DNA from 2 places in the Cupriavidus alkaliphilus genome. Region 2 is predicted to be linked to the other one. Evidence: predicted binding sites of a transcription regulator. Region 2 holds the regulator's gene; the other holds the start of a gene.
The links. The regulator sigma-54, encoded in region 2, starts transcription at its own class of promoters, with help from an activator protein. The targets are predictions, from matches to a motif close to TGGCANGNAANCTGCTTT.

Region 1 (4,435 bases), on a different contig from region 2:
GTTCCGGGATTGGAATAATCGCAAACCGGCCTGTCATCCGTCTGCAAAACGAAATCCCCACGCATGACAAGGTCTTGGATTTTGTGATTCACTCCCGCTCTCGGCACGCGCGGCGGTTGGCCAGGCCGTTGCGCGCCCGGCCCGCCGGTTGGACTCCCCGCGGCGCCGGACGCCTGACTGAATTCAGGCCGGCATCGCGCCCAGCCAGCGCGCATCAGTGCCAGCAGCCGGCAGACTCCCCATCACAACAACAAGACAGGCCGCGTGCGCCACGAGCGCGGGCGGCACGCCGTTCGGATCTATCGTCGGAACCTCATCATGGACCGTCTCGTATCAATGCAGGCATTCACCCGGGTCGTCGACGTCGGCAGCTTTGCGCGTGCCGCCGAATCGATGGACCTGCCCAAGGCCACGCTGACCCGCCTGATCCAGAACCTGGAGACCCACCTCGGCGTGAAGCTGCTGCACCGGACCACGCGCCGCATCAGCGTGACCAACGACGGCGCCGCCTACTACGAGCGTTGTGTGCGCATCCTGGCCGATGTCGAGGAGGCCGAGCAGTCGCTCACGCGCCAGAACAATTCTCCTCGCGGGACGCTGTCGGTCGATACCACCGCCGGTCTGGCGCAACTGGTGCTGGTGCCGCACCTGCATGAATTCTTCCAGGCCTATCCGGACCTGAAGCTGGAGCTGACCATCAACGGCAAGCCGATCGACCTGCTGCAGGAGGGTGTCGACGTAGTGCTGCGCGTCGGCATTCCGCTGGACGAAGCCATGGTGGCCCGCCGCATCGGCCATGTGCAACTGGCGTTCTACGCCTCGCCGATCTACCTGAAGCGCAGCGGCACGCCGCGCGACCTGGCCGAACTGGCGCAGCACAAGGCGGTCAATTTCCTGTCCAACCGCACCGGCCGGGAAATGCCGTGGCCGCTGGCGCGCGGCACCGAGCGCGGCGAGGTGTTGCTGCCCTCCGCCATTTCCACCAATGACGCGGATGTCTACCTCGGCTGCGCGCTGGAAGGCCATGGCATCGCCCGCATCTCGCGCGCCATGGCCGAGCCCTATGTGGCCAGCGGCCGGCTGGTGGAAATCCTGGCCGACTGGCAGACCGATGAACTGCCGATCTCGGCGATGTATCCGCAGAACCGGCACCTGTCGGCCAAGGTGCGGGTATTCGTGAACTGGGCGGCCGAGCTGTTCTCGCGCCATCCGCATTTTGGTGCGGCACAGCAGCCGCTGCCCGTGGCGGCCTGAGGGGCTGTCTGAGGGGCTGTCCTGAGGGGCTGGCCCGAGCCTCTGCGCTTCGCTGGCGCGATTCGCCAGCGGCGCGTATGCCTGGCGGCATGTAGGACAAAACCGGAAATCGGTTCAGCGGCCGCCGACCTATACTGTTTCTTCCGAAATCACGACAAGAAGAGGATTCCGATGAAACAAGTGCTTCTCCCCCTGGCGGCGTGCATTGCCGCAACCCTGGCACTGGCCGGCTGCGCCGGCTCCGGCATGCCTTCGTCGTCCGCGGCCCAGCCATCCGCCACCGGCGCCACCAGCGGTGCCCGGGCGTCGGCCACGCTGCAGCCCAAGAGCGGCTCCAACACCGCGGGCACCGTCACCTTCCAGCAGCAGCCCGGCGGCGTGATGATGACCGCCGCGATTACCGGGCTGCCGCCCAATTCGGTCCACGGCTTCCACGTCCACGAGAAAGGCGACTGTTCCGCGCCTGACGCCATGAGCGCGGGCGGCCATTTCAACCCGACCGGCAAGCCCCACGGGCAGATGACCATGCCGGACCACCATGCGGGCGACATGAACAACGTCACCGCCGATGCCAGCGGCAACGTGCGCGTCAGCATGCTGCTGCCGTCGCTGTCGGTGGGCACGGGCGCCAACAGCGTGATCGGCCGCGCGGTGGTGGTGCACAAGGATCCGGACGACTACAAGACGCAGCCCACCGGCAATGCCGGCGGCCGCATTGCCTGCGGCGTGGTGGCGGCGTCCTGAGCGCCGCGCGCCGGGCGGGCGGGCCTGAACCACGCGTGTCCGGGCTCGCCGCGCTGCCGCGCGCTCCTCAATACCCCTTGAAGTTCGCATTGACCCGCTGGCGCAGGTAATCCCCTGCGCTGATCGGCGGATACTTGCCGGCCGGCCCTGCGATCGTTGCGCCGCGGTTGGCCTGGCAGAAGAAGGCCATGCTGTAGCGCGGCCCCATGTACTCGCCCGGCGCGGGATTGCGGACGCGATGGAAGTTCGACGGCAGTTGGTCATCGCTCCAGCGCATCAGCATGTCGCCGATATTGCACGTGATGACGGTCTCGTCCGGCTCGATCGGGGTCCATGCCTGCGCCGCCATCTCCTTGCCCGGGCACACCTGCAGGCCGCCCTGGCCCGGGCGCTGGAACAGCAGCGTCAGGCAGTCGAAATCCGTATGCGCGCCGGCGCGCCACAGCCCCAGCCCGTCGCGCAGCTCGGGCGGGATCGCGTAGTAGTGCAGCAGCCGCAAGGTGCTCTGGTAGTCCGGCGCGCGCGGATCATGCGCCTGCGTGAAAAAGTCGCTGGCGAAGCCCAGCTTGTCGGCAAAGCATGACAGCACCTTCATGCCGACTTCCCAGCATTGCGCCTCGAAGGCAAGCATGGTCTCACGGAAGCCCGCGAGTTCGTCCTCGCCCGGCCACAGGCCGTCCATGTGCGGGCGCGTGATCTGGTAGGACTCCTTCTGGTCCGGCGTGCCGGTGGAGGGCCGGACCTGCGCGCGGCTTTCCCAGCCGGCGTTGTTGGCCTTCTGCAGCGGGTATTGCGCCTTCACTTCATCGGGCAGCGCAAAGAAGCGCTCGGTCATGGCAAAGGCATGGCGCACGCTGGCCAGGTCGATGCCGTGGTTGGCGAGCTGGAAGAAGCCGACGTCTACCGATGCCTGCCACAGCGCGTCGGCAATCTGCGGCTTGCGCCGCGCGTAGTCGGACAGGTCGATGCGGCGGATCTCGCGCTGGCGGGTTTCGGAACCGAACGCGCCCATGCGCGATTCGCGGCGGAGTTCGTCCAGGGTGCTGGCTTGGTCTGGCTGGGTCATGGCATTCCTAGTGGCAGGCGGGTCAGGAGTGGCCCCGCGCCGGCCCAGGCATGGCCGCCAACGACAATGCGCGCCGGGACAGCGCGCTCCTGAGGTCGACGGTGCCAGCCTGCGCAACGGCGCGGGGCACGGACTTCAAGAGCAATTCCCGGCCAGCCCGCATGCGCGTCGATCTGGCACGCGGCTGGTGAACGCTTCTACTCTTGCCGCGGCTTATGCAGGTTCCGGGCCAGCGCCGTACCCCACGACTCGACGGCTTTTGCCCTGCCATGCTTCGCCATGGCGCACGCCAGGGCGCAGACTGGTGCATGGCGCAGCCGCATTCCGACTGCCGGAATCGCGACGCGCGCGGCGCGCCATGGCAACATGGCGCCATCGCCGCCACCCCAGGGCCCCGCAACGGGGCCGCCCCGACGCCCAATGCCATTGCCGACCGACGCCGCATTCGTCCCCCACCGCCGCCTGCGCGCCAGTTCGCTGATGCTGTGCTGCGCCGCCCTGCTCGGCGGCTGCGCGCTGCCACCGCTCGATCCCCGCACCGAATCGTCTGCGCTGACGCCGGCCGAAGCCCGGGCCACGCCGCTGGGCCAGGCGCTGGCCGGCGAAGCGGCGCGGCATCCGGGGCTGAGCGGCATCCACCCCCTGGAGAACGCCTACGCCGCCTTTGCCGCGCGCGTGCAGCTGGCACGCACCGCGCAGCGCACGCTCGACGTGCAGTACTACATCTGGCGCGATGACCTGACCGGCACGCTGCTGCTCGAGGCCCTGCACGAGGCCGCCGATCGTGGCGTGCGCGTGCGCCTGCTGCTCGATGACAACGGCATTGCCGGCATGGACGAACTGCTGGCCGCGCTGGATGCGCACCCCCATGTCGAAGTGCGGATCTTCAACCCGTTCGTGATCCGCCACCCCAAGGCGCTCAATTTCCTGACCGATTTCCGGCGCCTGAACCGGCGCATGCACAACAAGTCGTTCACCGCCGACGGCGTCGCCACCATCATCGGCGGGCGCAATGTCGGCGACGAATACTTCGGCGCCACCGACGGCGTGCTGTTCGCCGACCTCGACGTGATCGCCGTCGGGCCCGCGGCCGGCGACGTGGCGCAGGATTTCGACCGCTACTGGTCGAGCGCGTCGGCCTACCCGGTCGACCGGCTGCTGCCGCCGGTCAGCGTGGAGCGGCTGCAGGCGCTGGCCGGGCACGCCCGCGAGGTCGAGCGCAACCCGGCCGCGGCGGCCTACCTGGCCGCGGTGCGCGAACTGCCCGACGTACAGCGGATGCTGGACGGCACGCTGCAGTTCCAGTGGGCAAGCACGCGCATGGTCAGCGACAACCCCGCCAAGGCGCTGGGCGAGGCCTCGCGCAGCACG
Region 2 (16,486 bases):
GCCCAGCGTCAGCCCGATCCGCATCAGCTCGGCGCGCGTCAGCCCCAGGCCCCACAGGTGGTTCAGCGCCAGCAGCGTGGTGGCGGCGTCGGAAGAGCCGCCGCCGATGCCGCCACCCATCGGCAGCACCTTGTCGAGGGCGATGTCGGCGCCGAAGCTGGTCCCGGAGGCGGCCTGAAGCGCGCGCGCGGCCCGCACCACCAGGTCGGTCTCGGCCGGCACGCCGGGCACGTCAGTGACGCGCGTGACCACGCCGTCGTCGCGGCGGCGGAAATGCAGCGTATCGCACCAGTCGACCAGCTGGAACACGGTCTCCAGCGTGTGGTAGCCGTCGGCGCGGCGGCCGGTTACGTGCAGGAACAGATTGAGCTTGGCCGGCGCGGGGCAGTCACGCAGTTCGGGCGGGGGCAGGGGATGGCTGCGTGGCATGTTGCGTGATGGCGCGGTGATGGCGCCCGTCATGGCGTCTGGGGATCGATGACCAGCCGCACCGACAGCGGATTGCTGCCGGCGTCGCGCGCCAGGTCGATTCGGCGCGGCACCTGGGTGGCGGCAGTCCCGCTGGCGGGCGTCTCCTGCCAGGCGACGTAGCGCACGGTCCAGCCGTTCTGCGCCAGCGTCGCCAGCCGGCCCTGCTCGTCGCGCGTGGCGCGCGCCGGCGTGCCCTGGGTGGGGCGCCCGTGCAGCCAGTCGCGCATGCCGGCCACCGGCAGCGCAAAGCCGAGCGCCTCCTCCATCAACGTGTCGACCTCGGGCGCGTTGCGCGGCGGCTGGTTGGGCAGGTCGAGCGTGGCGCCCGACGGCGTGGCGGTGACCACGGCCAGGGTCTGGCCGAGCGGCGAGACCAGGTCGAGCCGCACGTTGCGGCCCTGCTCCTCCCAGCGGAAGCTGCCCTGCACGCCCTCGTCGCGCCCGTAGCGCACGTAATTGGCGGAAAAGCGGCCGGTGTACTGCTGGTTCGCGGCGTCCTGGTCGACATCGAAGCTGCGCGACGGCGCCACGCTGGCGCACGCCTGCAGCAGCAGGGGCGCGCCAAGCCAAAGCAGCGCCAGGCGTCGGGATCGGTTCATGGGCATGGTCGTGAGGACGGCGGCGCGGCGGCCGCCGGGCTGACGGGAATCCGGCGCCGCGGACCGGGCGAGCCGGCCGCGGCGCACGGGCTTACTTGGACGGCTGCACGTTGACCTTGTAGCGGCGCAGCGTGTCGATCAGGGTCTCGTTCTCGGGATCGATGCGCACGGCCTCGGTCCAGGTCTTGCGGGCCTCGTCGTGTTCGCCGAGCTGCCATAGCACCTCGCCGAGGTGCGCGCCGATTTCAGCCTCGGGGGCCTTGGCATAGGCGTTGCGCAGCAGCGCGGCCGCGGGCTGCAGGTCGCCCATGCGGAATTTGACCCAGGCCAGGCTGTCCATGATGTACGGATCGTCCGGACCCAGCTCGGAGGCACGCTCCAGCAGCTTGAGCGCCTCGGGCAGGCGCTCGTTGCGGTCCGCCAGCGAATAGCCGAGGGCGTTGTAGCCCTGCTTCTGCTGCGGCTGCAGCGCAATCACGCGGCGCAGGCCGGTTTCCATGCTGGCGTAGCGCTTCTGGCGCTCGTCGAGCATGGCCAGCTCGTAGATCCAGTCGGCGTTGTCGGGCTCCGCCGCGATGCGGTCGTTCAGCACCTTGCGGGCGCGGTCGTAGGCCTTGGTTTCCATCAGCGTGGCCACTTCGGCCTGGCGGATGGCGGTCACGCGCTGCGAGCGCTGGGTGGGATCGGAGATGTCCTCGGCGTCGCTGAGCATCTCGCCGAACAGCGCCTGGGCGTCGTCGAGCTTGCCCATGCGCGCCAGCAGCTGGGCGCGCTTGGCGGTGGCCGCCGGCGCCAGGCGGATGTCCTCGATGCGATCGAGCCAGCGGATCGCGCTCGCGTAATCCTTGCGCTCCTCGGCGATCTGCGCCAGGTATTGGTAGGCGATATCGGGATTGGCGCTTGGCTGTTTCTCGACCAGCTGCAGGTATTCCTGCAGGTACTGCTCGGCCTCGCCGTAGTTCTTGGCCTGCAGGCTGGTCAGGCCCAGCGCCAGCGGCACGCGCGGGTCGGCGGGCGCCACCCTGCGCAGGGTCTCGAATTCCTGCCGGGCCGCCGGCATGTCGTTCTTCAGCAGGTACAGCCGCGCCAGCGTGATATGGCCGTTGACCGATTCGGGCGACTTTTCCAGGAAGCGCTTGAGCACTGCCACGGCTTCGTCGGGCTGCTTCTCGGCGCGCAGTTCGGCCGACATCAGCGCGGCCGCTTCATAGCCCGGCCGCAACCGCAAGGCCTGGTCGAGCGCGGCCAGTGCGCCCGGCTCGTCGCCGGCGACTTCGCGCGCGCGCGCCAGTGCCAACTGGGTCTCCGGCAGCTTGATTTCGTTGCGGGTCAGGTCCTGCAGCAGCGTGGCGGCGCCGGCCGGATCGCTGGTACGCGACAGCTGCTGCTGCAGCTGCAGGATGGCATCGCCGCGCTGGCTGGCCGGCACCGCAGCCAGTTGCTGCTGCAGCAGCGGGCGGGCGTCGTCCCAGCGGCCGTTTAGCACCAGCAGCGTCGACAGCACCTGGCCGGCCGCCGGCGAGGTCGGGGTGATTTCCTTCCACAGGCGTGCCGCGTCAAGCGCCTGCTGCGGGATGCGCGCGTTGAAGGCGATCTCGGTGGCACGCTGGGCGAAGCGCGGGTCGCGGGTCTGGCGCGCCAGTTCCAGGTAGGTGCGGTAGGCCGGGCCGACCAGGCCGCGCTGGATGGAAATCTCGGCGGCCAGCACCATATAGACGATATCGTCGGTCAGCTCCAGCGACGGCAGTGCCGGACGCGCGGGCTTGGGCGCCGGGGTGTCCGCCGCGGCCAGTTGCAGCATGGGCAGCGAACCGGCGCCGACCGGGGGCGCCGCGTAGCTGGCGCCCGCCGCCGCTGCCAGCAGCGCGCCGGCGGCCAGTGCGCGCACATGGCGTCGCGGCGCCTGCCACCAGCGGGCCAGGGTGCCGGCACGGCGCGCGGTGCGCGAGCCGGCGCCCGGCGATGTGGTCAGGCCGCCGCCCGCGGTGGCTTGCAACGTGGAGTCCGGCATCAGGTCCGGCATCAGGTCCGACATGTATTGAGTGCTCCGGCGCGCGCTGGCGAAGGATGGGAGATTGCGCATTGATAAGGGCATTGTAGCCTGCCGCTACAATGCGCTGCTTGGCGCCGCAGGCCGGTGCCGCCAGGCGCTGCAGGAGTTTTGAGCGGTAACCAACGGAGAGGTTCGATGCCTGAATTGCCCGAGGTCGAGGTGACCCGGCGCGGCTTGCTGCCGCATGTGGTGGGGCGGCGCATCGCCGCGGTCACGGTACGCCACCGCGGCCTGCGCTGGCCGGTCGACCCCGGACTCGAAGCCTGCCTGGCCCAGCGCCTGGTGCGCCGCATCGAGCGCCGCGGCAAGTATCTGCTGCTCGAATGCGTCAGCGCCGACGCGGCGCAGCCGGTCGGCTGGCTGCTGGTGCATCTCGGCATGACGGGCACGCTGCGGGTCCTGCCCGATGCACCGCCGCCGGGCGTGCACGACCACTTCGACCTGGTGCTCGAAGCCGGCCCCGGCGCAGCGTCGGCAGCGGCACCGGACCAGCAGCAGCCGGGTACCATCGTGCTGCGCTTCCGCGATCCGCGCCGCTTCGGCGCCATCCTCTGGACCACGCTGCCGGAGGCGGAACTGCCGTCGCATCCGTTGCTGAGCACGCTCGGCATCGAGCCATTCGATCCCGCCTTCGACGGCGCCTGGCTGCACCGCCATACGCGCGGTCGCAGTGCCGCGATCAAGACCGTGCTGCTGTCCGGCGCGATCGTGGTCGGGGTGGGCAACATCTACGCGTCCGAAAGCCTGTTCCGTGCCGGCATCCATCCGACCACCCCGGCCGGGCGCCTGAGCCGCGCGCGTTGCGACCGGCTGGCGCAGGCGGTGCGGGACACCCTGGCGCAAGCGATCGAGCGCGGCGGCAGCACGCTGCGCGACTTTGTCGGCAGCGACGGTGCCAGCGGCTACTTCCAGCTCGATTGCTTTGTCTACGACCGCGCCGGCCTGCCGTGCAAGGTGTGCGCCAAGCCGGTGCGCCAGATCGTGCAGGGCCAGCGTTCCACCTTCTATTGCACCAACTGCCAGCACTGACCGGCGGGGCGGAGTGCTTCAGGGACCGCCCGCTGCCGCGGGCCGATGGCTCGGCGCAACACTGGCCCGGTCACTGCCATCCAAGGGGCGCGAATTCCACAAAAGCGCCGTGGAAACCTGTATCGTGTGCGCAGTCATAAAAAGTTACAAAATGGCCGGCCGCGCGTGAACGGCAGGGGGCGGACCGGCATTGCGTGACCACGGGCATGCCGCACAGGGTGGCGGGCCCCGAGGCAAAACCAAGCCAGCCCAACAGGTCCATGACAACGCTCGCCCACCAATTCGAACAATACGGCGCCTGGAGAACCGGGGTCCTCCAGTCACTGGCCGAATTCCAGTCCTGGCTGCAGCAGCACGACCTGTACGATGCGCAGGCCGACGATCGCGTGCAGCGCATCCAGAGCGTGCTGCGCAGCGACCGCCTCAAGGTCGCCTTCATCGCCGAGTTCTCGCGCGGCAAGAGCGAGCTGATCAACGCCATCTTCTTTGCCGACTATGGGCGCCGCATCCTGCCGTCGTCGGCGGGGCGCACCACCATGTGCCCGACCGAGCTGCGCTACGACGAGGCCGAGCCGCCCAGCATCCGCCTGCTGCCGATCGAGACGCGCCTGCAGGACGCCTCCACCGCAGACTTCATCGAGGCCGGCACTTCGGCATCGCACTGGCATTCGGTGCCGCTGGACCCGTCGTCGCCCGAGGGCATGCTCGAGGCGTTCCAGCACGTGGTGCAGACCATGCGCGTGCCGCCCGAGCAGGCCGAGGCGCTGGGGCTGTACCACGAGAATGACCCCGATGCCGCCTATGCGGTCGATGCCGAGGGCATGGTCGAGATCTCGCGCTGGCGCCACGCCGTCATCAATTTTCCGCATCCGCTGCTGCGCCAGGGCCTGGTGATCCTCGACACGCCGGGGCTGAACGCGATCGGCACCGAACCCGAGCTGACGCTGCGGCTGATTCCGGATGCGCACGTGGTGGTGTTCGTGCTGGCCGCCGACGCGGGCGTGACCAAGAGCGACCTGGATCTGTGGCGCAGCCATGTCGGCGCCGGGCACCGGCGCGGCTGCCTGGCGGTGCTCAACAAGATCGACGGGCTGTGGGATCCGCTGCGCCAGCCGGGCGAGATCGCGCAGGAAATCGCGCGGCAGGTGTCGACCACCGCGCAGGTGCTGGGCATCGAGCAATCGCGCGTGTATCCGGTGTCGGCACAGAAGGGACTGGTGGCCAAGGTCACGCACGACGACACCCTGCTCGCGCGCAGCGGCCTGCCGGAGTTCGAGCACGTGCTGTCGGACCAGCTGATTCCGCGCCGGCGCGAGATCGTCTCGGACCAGGTCTACCGGCTGGTGCAGGACATGGCGCGCGCCGCGCAGCAGCTGCTGCAGAGCCGCCGCCGCGATATCGTCGAGCAGCTGTTCGAGCTGCGCGGACTGCGCGGCAAGAACCATGCGATGGTCAAGCACATGCTGATGCGGGTGCAGGGCGAGAAGGACGAGTTCGAGCAAAGCATCAGCAAGTTCCAGGCGCTGCGCCTGGTCTTCGGCCGGCACAGCGCCGACATCATCAAGAGCCTGCAATTGCGCGACGTGCGCCGCACCATGCGCAGCGCGCGCGAGCAGATGAAGGAGCGCTTCTTTTCGCGCGGCCTGCGCGAGGACATGGAGGCATTGTTCGCGCAGTTGAGCGGGCTGGTGAGCGATGCCGACAACAAGATCGGCCAGCTGCACCAGCTGATCGAAAGCATGTACCGGCGCTTCAATGCCGAACACGGCTTCACGCTGCCCGCGCCGATGCAGTTCACCGCCGAACGCTACCTGGCCGAGCTGCAGGAAACGCTGCGGCTGGTGCAGGCGCATTTCGGCACGATCAGCATGCTGACGCGCTCGCGCCCGCAGCTGGTGCAAAGCGCGTTCAACACCATGGCCAGCCGGGTGCTGGAGAATTTCCGCGGCCTCAACCGCGACATCGAGGTCTGGCTCAAGTCGGTGATGACGCCGCTGGAAGCGCAGGTGCGCGAACACCAGAAGCAGCTGCGCCGGCGCGTCGATTCGATCGAGCGCATCCATGAGGCCACCGATACGCTGGAAAGCCGCATCGCGCAGCTGGAAGAAGTGCTGAACGGGCTGGACGAACGCAGCGGACGGATCGAAGGCTTTGCCCAGCGGCTGATGCGGCCGGGGAGCGATGCGGACAGTGCCAGCCTTGCGGTAGCGTAGCTGCTCTCGACGGCTTCGTCGGCCGGTATATCATGTGGCGCCGCGCCTTGCGGCGCCTTTTTCTTTGGCGCGCCGATGCCCCATGTCTGCGCGCCACGCCGTTGCCACACCGATGCCCCGCAAACCAGTCCCCCGTACCGCTCCCGCCCTGCCTGACGACCTCTGCGTGCCCCCCGACTTCGGCGCGCGCGTCGTCACCTGGCAGCGCCGGCACGGCCGGCACGACCTGCCGTGGCAGAACACGCGCGACCCGTACCGCATCTGGCTGTCCGAGATCATGCTGCAACAGACCCAGGTCAGCGCGGTGATCGACTACTTCCAGCGCTTCGTCGCGCAACTGCCCACGGTGCAGGATCTGGCGGCCGCGCCAGCCGACCAGGTGATGGCGCTGTGGGCCGGGCTGGGCTATTACTCGCGCGCGCGCAACCTGCACCGCTGCGCCATGCAAGTGGTCACCGAGCACGGCGGCCGCTTCCCCGCCGACCCCGCGGTGCTGGTCACGTTGCCGGGCATCGGCCGCTCCACCGCGGCGGCCATTGCGGCGTTCAGCGCCGGGGTGCGTTCGCCGATCCTGGACGGCAACGTCAAGCGTGTGTTCGCGCGCTGCTTCGGCATCCATGGCCATCCGGGCGAGCGCGCGGTGGAAGCGCGCATGTGGCAACTCGCGGAACTGGCCTTGCCGGCACCCGGCCCGCACCAGGCCGACGACATGGTCGCCTATACGCAGGGACTGATGGACCTCGGCGCGACGGTGTGCTCGCGCGGCAAGCCCGCCTGCCTGGCCGATGCCGCAGCTTGCCCGCTGTCCGCCGATTGCGTCGCGCGCCGCGACGGCCTGACCGGCGTGCTCCCTGCGCCCAAGCCGCGCGCCGCCATCCCCGAGCGCAGCACGGTGATGCTGCTGGTGCGGCGCGAGCGTGAAGTGCTGCTGCGCCTGCGTCCGGACAGCGGCATCTGGGGCGGCCTGTGGAGCCTGCCGGAGATGCCGGTCGACTCCGTTCCCTTCGACGCGGAGGCCGCCGAGGCCCGCGCGCTCGACTACGCGCGCGCTTTCGGCAGCCCCGCGCGCGCCGTGCTGGCCGGCGAGCTGACCCATGTGTTCACGCACTTCCGCCTGCTGATCCGCGCCATCCGGGTCGACCTCGACGCGAAGGCGAACGTGCTGCGGCAGGACAGCGCGACGCCGGCCGGGCAGCGCTGGCTGTCGCTCGACGATCTCGATGCGCTGGGCACGCCCGCGCCGGTGCGCCGGCTGCTTGAGGACCAGGCGCGGGTGGGCTTGTTCTGAAGCCGGGGCAGGGCGGGGAGGAAAGGCCGCCCTACAGCATGTGGTTCTGCCGCATGTAGCGGTGCACGATCTCGATGCGCATGCCCGCGTCGGGCAAGGCCATCAGCATCTGCTTGGCCTTCAGCGGCACCGGCAGCAGTTCGCACAGCCGGTTGGCGACCCAGCTCGGGTCGTCCCACAGGTAGGGCTCGTCGAACGGCATGCGGTCGGGCTGCTCGGCGTGCAGTCGCGTCACGATGCGGCGCAGCGCGTCCAGGCATTCGCCCAGCAGTTCCAGCTTGCAGTCGATGATGTCGGGGGGGAGCACCTCGGCGCGCGCCACCAGCAGGCCGTCGTCGCGGGTTTCGTGGCTGATGATATGGAAGCGCTCGCGGCCGCGCGTGCGGATCAGCAGCACGCCCAGCTGCTCCATGTTGCAGTCGACGATTTCGGCGAGGCAGCCGACCAGTTCGGGCACGGTGGGCTGGTTGGGCCGGGCCACTTCCTCGCCGCTGGCGATCAGGCAGACGCCGAACGGCGCGCTGTCGCGCAGGCAGTTGCGCACCATGTCGACATAGCGCGCCTCGAACACGCGCAACGGCAGCCGTCCACCGGGAAACAGCACAGTGTGCAGGGGGAACAGCGGCAGGTTTTCGAGCGTCCGTGGCGGGTCTTCGGACCCTGTGGGACGGTAGAGGTCGGTCGAGGACATGCGGTGCAGGCTTGGGGTCGCGCAGCATTGGGCCGCCAGGCCGACGCCGCGCTCAGATGCCCCGTGCAGCCCGGGGTGCCATGCCGCGTGCGTCAGCCCGCCGGTGCGAGCTCTCGGTGTCTGACCAGCACATTACCATGTGCCCGGAAATAGTTGGCGAGCCTTTCGGCAATATAGACCGAGCGATGCTGGCCGCCGGTGCAGCCGATCGCCACGGTCAGGTAGCTGCGGTTGTCGGCAATGAAGCTTGGCAGCCACTTTTCCACGTAGGCGCGGATATCCTCGGCCATCGCCAGCACCATCGGCTGTGCCTGCAGGAAGTCGATCACCGGCATGTCGCGGCCGGTGAGCGGTCGCAGCGCCAGGTCGTAGTACGGGTTGGGCAGCGAGCGCACGTCGAACACCATGTCGGCATCGCTGGGCACGCCGTGCTTAAAGCCGAACGACTCGAACAGCAATGTCAGGCGCTGGCTATCGTCGCGGATCAGCTCCTTGATCCAGCTGCGCAGCGTATTGGTGCGCACATTGCTGGTGTCGATCCGGTGCGCGGCCTCGGCCAGCGGGCTGAGCAGCGCGCGCTCCATCTCGATCGCTTCCATCAGCGCCGTGTCGTTGAAGGCGCCGCCGCCGCCGGCTGCGCCGTCGGTGCGGGCCGACAGCGGATGGCGGCGCCGCGTCTCGGAGTAGCGCTGCACCAGGGCATCGGTGCTGGCGGTCAGGAAAATGACCTCGACCTGGTGCTCGGCGGCCAGCGCGCGCACGGTGTCGGGCAACTGGTCGAGCGACTCGCGGCTGCGGATGTCGGTAGCCACGCCCAGGTGCGTGTAGCCCTGAGCGTCGAGGTAGCGGGTCAGTTCAGGGATGAACTGCGCCGGCAGGTTGTCCACGCAGTAATAGCCTGCATCTTCGAGGACGTTCAGTGCGACGGACTTGCCGGAACCGGATATGCCGGTGATGAGGATGATGCGCATAGCAACTGAAGCATAGCATCAGGTGCCGGCTGCGTCATGACAGCAGTTTGACACCAGCAAAAATGGCGAACCGCCCGGTTCGCCATCCTTGTTCGCCATTTCGCCAGTAGCGTCGCTCAGGCTTCCTTCGACAGGCATTCCTTCATGTAGGCCTTGTATTCGTCGCCCTTCTTGCCTTTGCCCGACTTGCTGCAGGCCGCCATTTTCTCCTGCTGGGTCTTGGGCGCGCCGGACTTCGACAGGCATTCCTTCATGAACGCCTTGCGTTCGTCGCCTTTCTTGCCGGAGGCCTGCGCGTTGCAGGCCTTCATCTTGTCCTGCTGGGTGTTGGCCGCGGGCTTGTCCGGATTGGCCGGGGTAGCGGGCGTGGCCGGCACGGCAGGCGTTGCCGGGGCCGCGGCCGACGGCTTGGCCGGCGTAGCAGGGGTGGCCGGCGTGGCGGTCTGCGCAAAGGCGCTGGCTGCGAACAGCGGGGTCACCAGCGCGCACACTGCAATCAGGGTCTTCATGCTTGCTCTCCTCGGGTGGACAACCTTATCGCCGCGCGCCGGGGTCGGCGTTGCAGCTTCCGTAACAGGCGTGATGCCCATTACAGCACAAAACGGAGCATGCCTGAGAAACGTTGACTAGCGGTTGCCACGCCGTTGTAAGCAATTGAAAACCGCGCGGACCGGGGGCTTACAGCAGCCGGCCCTGCCCGCGCGAGACGGCATCGGCCTGCATCGCGGCGCGCTGGCGGTCCATGAAGTCGCGCAGCGTGTCGATGCCGCGCAGGCGCAGGATGGTGTTGCGCACGGCGGCTTCGACCAGCACGGCAAGGTTGCGGCCGGCCGCCACCTGGATCTTGACCATGTGGATGGGAAGGCCGAGCACGTCCAGGTACTGCGAATCCAGCGGCAGCCGCTCGAACTCGCCGTCGTTGCGCCGCACCAGCTGCACCACCAGCTTGATCTTCATCTTCCGCCGCACCGCGGTCTCGCCGAAGATGGTCTTGATGTCGAGCAGCCCCAGGCCGCGCACTTCCAGCAGGTTCTGCAGCAGCGGCGGGCAGCGGCCCTCGATGAAATCCGGCCCCAGCCGCACGAAGTCGACCGCGTCGTCCGCCACCAGCCCGTGGCCGCGCGAGATCAGTTCCAGGCCCAGTTCGCTCTTGCCCAGGCCCGATTCGCCCATGATCAGCACACCCATGCCCAGGATGTCGAGGAACACGCCGTGCATGGTTACGCGCGGGGCGGAGATGCGCGACAGGTACAGGCGCAGGTGGTCGATCACCGCGGCGGACGACACCGGCGTGGTGAACAGCGGCGTCGACGAGCGCGTGCAGCGCAGTTCCAGGTCCGGCGGCGGCTCCATGCCGTCGGCGATCACCAGGAACGGCGGCTCCAGCAGGATCAGCTCGCCCATCTGGCGCTTGCGGGTCTCGTCGTCGAGGCGCTGGTAGTACGTGATTTCGGGCTTGCCGAGGACCTGGATCCGGTTGGGGTGGATCAGGTTGAGGTGGCCCACCAGGTCTGCGGCGGAAGTCGCTTCGCGGGCGAATTCCACGTCAAAGGCGCGGTCCGCGCCCTCCAGGCCAGCGACCCACGAGAGTTTGAGGTCGGCTGCGTTGTCGTCGAAGATGGACTGGGAGGTGACGCCGGTGAGTTCCATGCGGTATGGCTGGTAAGGCGGTGTTCGAAGCGCGTGGCGCTTCCCCGGTCTGGTGCCGGCCCGCTCCGGGGGGAATCAGTGGATCAGGGATGCCATGCGATCAGCAGTTCGTGCACGGCATCGGGCGTAGGGAGGGTCGCCAGGCCCTCGCGCATGTCGCGATCCGACAGCAGTTGCGCGATCTCGGACAAGATTTCCAGGTGCTGCTGCGTGGCCTGTTCGGGCACCAGCAAGAAGATCAGCAGCGAAACCGGCTTGCCGTCCGGCGATTCGAACGGAATCGGCTCGGCCAGTCGCATGAACGCGGCCAGGGGCTGCTTCAGGCCCTTGATGCGCCCGTGCGGGATCGCCACGCCGGCGCCCAGTCCGGTCGAGCCCAGCGACTCGCGCGCGAACAGGTTGTCGGTGACGATGGCGCGCGCCACGCCATGGTTGTTCTCGAAGAGGAGCCCGGCCTGCTCGAACACACGTTTCTTGCTGGTGACGCTGACGTCGAGGGTGATGTTGCCGGGTGGCAGCAATTTGGCCAAACGATTCATGGGCGATGCGCAGGATTTCAGTTAGCGGGCGGATCGTTCCGCCGGGCAGCGTCTGGCTCCCTCACCGCTGCCGGCGCGGGGGAAGACGTCCGGCCCATTATAGAGCAGCGACTACCCTTGCATTGTGCGGTGCAGCGCGGGCAGGCGCGGCCACGATTTCTCTCTCTTTGTATGGCGCAGCATACACCTTGGCGCTGCGCTTGCGAACCTTTCGGGCTTCCATGCATGGCAAGGTTTGCTCCGCTGCCACAGCCCGCACAGCGCCAGGGCGCAAAAAAGCCGCGCTTCGCGGCGCGGCTTGCCTGTGGAATCCTGGTTCAGCAGCCCTCTGCGGGGCTGCCGGGCACGGGTTTATTGCTGCATTTGCGCTGCGGCCATCTGGTACTTGACCGCTTCGCGGTCGTGGCCTTGCACGCGATCCTTGTAGCGAATCACCTGACGGTCCAGCTTGTCGACGAGTGCGTCGATCGCCGCATACAGGTCTTCGTGATGCGCCTCGACAAAGATGTCCTTGCCCTTTAGATGCAGATTGATTTCCGCGTACTGACGCCGGTCCTTTTCCTTGTGATTGTCGACAGAGAGCAGCACGCTAACGCCAATGACTTGATCGAAATGCCTGACGATTCGCTCCAGCTTCGTTTCCACGTACTCACGCAGAGGGGGCGTGATGTCCAGGTGGTGTCCACTGATCTTGAAGTTCATAGCGCTTCTCCTTCTGAAAGAGCCTCACCAGGCAGGCGGTGGGCTCGGCTACAAAGACTTGCGGAGATTGACTGCGGGGATTTTCAAGGCTTCACGATACTTGGCGACCGTGCGGCGTGCGACAACGAAGCCCTGTTCGCCCAGCAGTTCGGCGATGCGACTGTCGGAAAGGGGATTCCTCGGGTCTTCGGCTCCTATCAGTTGCTTGATCAAGGCGCGGATGGCCGTTGATGAAGCCGCGCCACCGGTTTCGGTGGACACGTGGCTGCCAAAGAAGTACTTCAGTTCGAAAGTACCCATCGGCGTAGCCATATATTTATTGGTCGTCACCCGGGAGATGGTTGACTCGTGTAAACCCAGTGTATCGGCAATCTCCCGCAAAACCAAGGGGCGCATGGCGATTTCACCGTGGGTGAAAAAGTTCTTTTGACGCTCGACAATGGCCTGCGAGACACGCAGGATGGTGTCGAACCTTTGCTGGATATTCTTGATCAGCCAGCGTGCTTCCTGCAGCTTCTGCTGCAGCCCGGCGGTACCGGTCTCGCCTTTGGCGCCACGCAGGATCTGTGCGTACATATCGTTGATGCGCAGCCTCGGCATCACATCCGGATTGAGCTGCGCGATCCAGCCGCCGCCGCTCTTGCGCACGAACACATCAGGCACAACGAAATCGGCCTCCGGACGGCTGTACGCATGGCCCGGGTAGGGCGCCAGCGAGCGGATCAGGTCATGCGCGGCCTTGAGTGCGACCTCATCGACCTGCAGGGCCTTCTTCAGCCGCGTGTAGTCGCGTACCGCCAGCAGTTCCAGGTGATGGGTGACGATGGTCAGCGCGAGTTCGCGCTGCGGGTGCGTCAGGCGGCGCAATTGCAGCGCCAGGCATTCGGCCGCGTTGCGCGCGCCCACACCAGGCGGATCGAAGCTCTGCAGCAGCGTCAGGATGGCGTGGACTTCGTCGGGGTCGAACTCGAGTTCTTCGGGCAGCTCCGCGCAGATCTCTTCGAGCGAGGCGCTAAGGTAGCCATCGTCATCGAGCGATTCGATCAGGAAGATGGCGAGTCCCTTGTCGCGCGCCGAGATCTTCAGCGGTGTCAGCTGCTCCATCAGGTATTCGCGCAGCGTGGGCTCGGCATCGCGCAGCTGCATCGGCGTCTTTTCGTCCTCGTCGCCTTGCGGGCGGCGGGCGAAATCGTCCAGGCTCCAGTCGCCGTTGCCGTAGTCGTCGCCGCTGCTGTTGTCGCCGTAGCTGTCATCGGCGCCGCCTTCGGCGCGCGCGTCGCCATTGCCCTGGGGCTCGGCGGGGGCGGGCGCGGGCGCGCTCTGGACGTTGACCGAGCCATCGGCCGCCACGCGCAGCGGGCTTTCGATCCAGTCGTTCTCCCGCTCGAGCAGCGGGTTTTCCGTCAGCGCCTGTTCGACTTCCTGCTGCAGTTCCAGCGTGGAAAGCTGCAGCAGCCGGATCGACTGTTGCAGCTGCGGGGTCAGTGCCAGGTGCTGGGAGAGGCGGAGCTGTAGCGACGGTTTCATGCGACCTATTTTATGCGCATCTTTCCGATGTTGGAACGGAAATTGCTATCGCTGATGCGCCGTGATCGCCGCTGGCTCTCCCTGCCATGCGGCCATGGCGGCCCGTGCGGGGCCGCCGACTTGTCACATGCGGAAGTTCTCGCCCAGATAGACGCGCCGCACGGCGTCATTGGCGATGATGTCTTCGGGCTGGCCCGCGGCCAGCACCGTGCCTTCGCTGATGATGTAGGCGTGATCGCAGATGCCGAGCGTCTCGCGCACGTTGTGGTCGGTGATCAGCACGCCGATATTGCGCGCCTTGAGGAAGCTGACGATGCGCTGGATCTCGCCCACGGCGATCGGGTCCACGCCGGCAAAGGGCTCGTCCAGCAGGATGAAGCGCGGCGATGACGCCAGTGCGCGCGCGATTTCCACGCGGCGGCGCTCGCCGCCGGACAGCGACAGCGCCGGATTGTTGCGCAGGTGCGCGATCTGCAGGTCGTCGAGCAGGGCATCCAGGCGGCGCTCGATCTCGGCCTTGGCCAGCGGCTTGCCCTTGTCCTGCTGCAGCTCCAGCACCGCGCGGATGTTTTCCTCGACGTTGAGCTTGCGGAACACCGAGGCTTCCTGCGGCAGGTATGACAAGCCCATGCGCGCGCGCTCGTGGATCGGCAGGCCGCTGATGTGGTCGCCGTCGAGCACGATGTCGCCTTCGTCCAGCGCCACCAGGCCGACGATCATGTAGAACGACGTGGTCTTGCCCGCGCCGTTGGGGCCGAGCAGCCCGACCACCTCGCCGCTCTTCACGTCGAGCGAGACGTCCTTGACCACCGTGCGCGAGCCATAGCGCTTCTTCAGGTGGCGCACGACCAGCGTGCTGCCGCCGGGCAGGACGGAGTTGGCTTCGACGACAGGCTTGTCGGCAATGGTGGCGGTATCGGTCATAAGTACGGTCAGGGTTTGTTGGCGGGCGCGGGCGCCGACTTCAGGTCCAGCGGCGAGCCGCCTGCGGTGCCGGACTTCTGGTCCTGGCGCGGCGACAGCACCGCGCGCACGCGGCCTGACGGGTTGGCCGCCGCGGCATCGCCGCTGCCGCCGCCCGCCGCGGTATAGAGTTCCTTGCGGCTGTCGTAGGTCAGCACCGCGCCGCGGATCTCGTCGACCAGCTTGGCGCCCTGCAGCCGCGCCATGCGGGCATTGCCGATCAGCTTGGAGAATTCCTGCTTGCCGTCGTATTCGATGCGGTCGCCCCAGCCGTCGATGTATTCATCGACGCCCTCGCGCTTCTGGCGGATATAGGCCTGCTTGCCCGGCTTCGAGGTGGCCACGGCGAACTGGTAGCCCTCGGGGTCGGTGCGCAGCTCGGCCGCGTCGGACTTCAGGATCATGGTGCCCTTGGTCAGCACCACGTTGCCGGTCAGCGTATAGATCTGCTTGACATCGTCATAGCTGGCGTTGTCCGCCTCGAGCACCATCGGCTTGTCGCGGTCCGCGCGCTCGGCAAGGGCAGGCTGGGCCAGCAGGCCGATGGCCAGGGCCAGCGCGAGCAGGGCCGGGGCGGTGCGTCGACGGGACGATGTCGTCAGGGAAGCGGTCATGTTGGCAGGGTTGCTAGAGGGCGTCTGGATGCGTGATGGTGCGGTTTGCGCGGACTTCGGCGCGTGCTGCGGTGCCGGCCGGCACCGCGCGCGCGGCTGCGCCGGACCGGGAGTTCAGGACCCTGGCGCGCGGCCCGGGGACGGCCCGGTGATGATGGTGCCGCGTACATTGCCGAGCAATTGTACTTCGCGGGTGACGTTGTTGAAGATGAGTCCGTTGGCGGTCATGACCGAAGGGCCGCGCGTCAGCTTGACCGGCTTGTCGGTCTTGACGATGTCGTCATTGACCAGCAGCTGGAAATAGCTCGACGCCGCGGTCAACTGCGGATCCTTGGACGGATCCTTGCCTTGCTGGCGCAGCACGTAGCCATTGCCGTACAGGTCGATCACCGTGCCTTCGGCGTTCATGCGGCCGATGTCGGCGCGCGCGGTCACCGGCGGGCGGTCCGGCTCGTAGGCGCGCATCGCGGGGCGCGTGACCTCGTAAGTCTGGTCGTCCTCGAAATGGACCATGCGCTCGCCGGTGAAGCGGATCTTGGTACTGCCGTCGGGCGCCAGCTCGGTGGCCGAGAAGCGGTCCATGAAGTAGTCCGGCTCGTGCTTCTTGGTGGTCTGCGCGGCCTGGTCTTCCTTGGGGGAGTTGATCTGGACCAGCCAGAACGTGCTGCCCGCCACGATGGCCATCAGCAGCAGCGGCAGCAGCCGCATGACGATGCCGCTGAGGGAGGCGAGAAGTGCCTGCATGGTGTCCTTGGCGTTGTGCTGCTGGTGCCGTCGGTGGTGCGCCGGCTCAGATGACCTTGGCGCGGGTCAGGTCGTGGATATGCAGCGCGCCGGTCAGGCGCCCTTCGTCGTCCACCACCAGCAGCTGGTTGATGCGGTTGGCTTCCATCACTTGCACGGCTTCCACTGCCAGCTGGTCCTGGTTGACCACGTGCGGGTTGCGGTGCATGACCTCGCCGATCGGCACGGTCTTCCAGTCGCGCGGGGTTTCCAGCAGGCGGCGCAGGTCACCGTCGGTGAACACGCCGATGGCGCGCCCGTCGGTATCCACCACCGCGGTCATGGCCATGCCCTTGCGCGTGATTTCCATCAGCGCCTGGGCCAGCGGCGTGCTTTCGCGCACCTCGGGCACGGCGTTGCCGGTACGCATCACGTCGCGCACGTGGGTCAGCA

Region 1: FHX60_RS07700 (isopenicillin N synthase family dioxygenase) is a predicted target of sigma-54. The motif match lies at 3,279-3,296, and genes of this name have one in related genera.

Annotation. Positions count from the first base shown of each region.
Region 1 is NZ_JACHWE010000002.1:230,213-234,647, reverse strand. It holds gene FHX60_RS07710 (LysR family transcriptional regulator) at 319-1,254, shown strand; gene FHX60_RS07705 (superoxide dismutase family protein) at 1,426-1,998, shown strand; gene FHX60_RS07700 (isopenicillin N synthase family dioxygenase) at 2,066-3,064, opposite strand; gene FHX60_RS07695 (phospholipase D family protein) at 3,485-4,435, shown strand, end outside.
Region 2 is NZ_JACHWE010000004.1:41,274-57,759, forward strand. It holds gene ispE (4-(cytidine 5'-diphospho)-2-C-methyl-D-erythritol kinase) at 1-429, opposite strand, end outside; gene lolB (lipoprotein insertase outer membrane protein LolB) at 459-1,070, opposite strand; gene FHX60_RS15085 (tetratricopeptide repeat protein) at 1,162-3,105, opposite strand; gene mutM (bifunctional DNA-formamidopyrimidine glycosylase/DNA-(apurinic or apyrimidinic site) lyase) at 3,259-4,152, shown strand; gene FHX60_RS15095 (dynamin family protein) at 4,413-6,365, shown strand; gene mutY (A/G-specific adenine glycosylase) at 6,478-7,653, shown strand; gene FHX60_RS15105 (LON peptidase substrate-binding domain-containing protein) at 7,685-8,344, opposite strand; gene rapZ (RNase adapter RapZ) at 8,437-9,315, opposite strand; gene FHX60_RS15115 (PsiF family protein) at 9,432-9,824, opposite strand; gene hprK (HPr(Ser) kinase/phosphatase) at 9,994-10,965, opposite strand; gene FHX60_RS15125 (PTS sugar transporter subunit IIA) at 11,049-11,504, opposite strand; gene hpf (ribosome hibernation-promoting factor, HPF/YfiA family) at 11,856-12,206, opposite strand; gene FHX60_RS15135 (RNA polymerase factor sigma-54) at 12,255-13,733, opposite strand; gene lptB (LPS export ABC transporter ATP-binding protein) at 13,857-14,657, opposite strand; gene lptA (lipopolysaccharide transport periplasmic protein LptA) at 14,666-15,310, opposite strand; gene lptC (LPS export ABC transporter periplasmic protein LptC) at 15,425-16,054, opposite strand; gene FHX60_RS15155 (KpsF/GutQ family sugar-phosphate isomerase) at 16,101-16,486, opposite strand, start outside.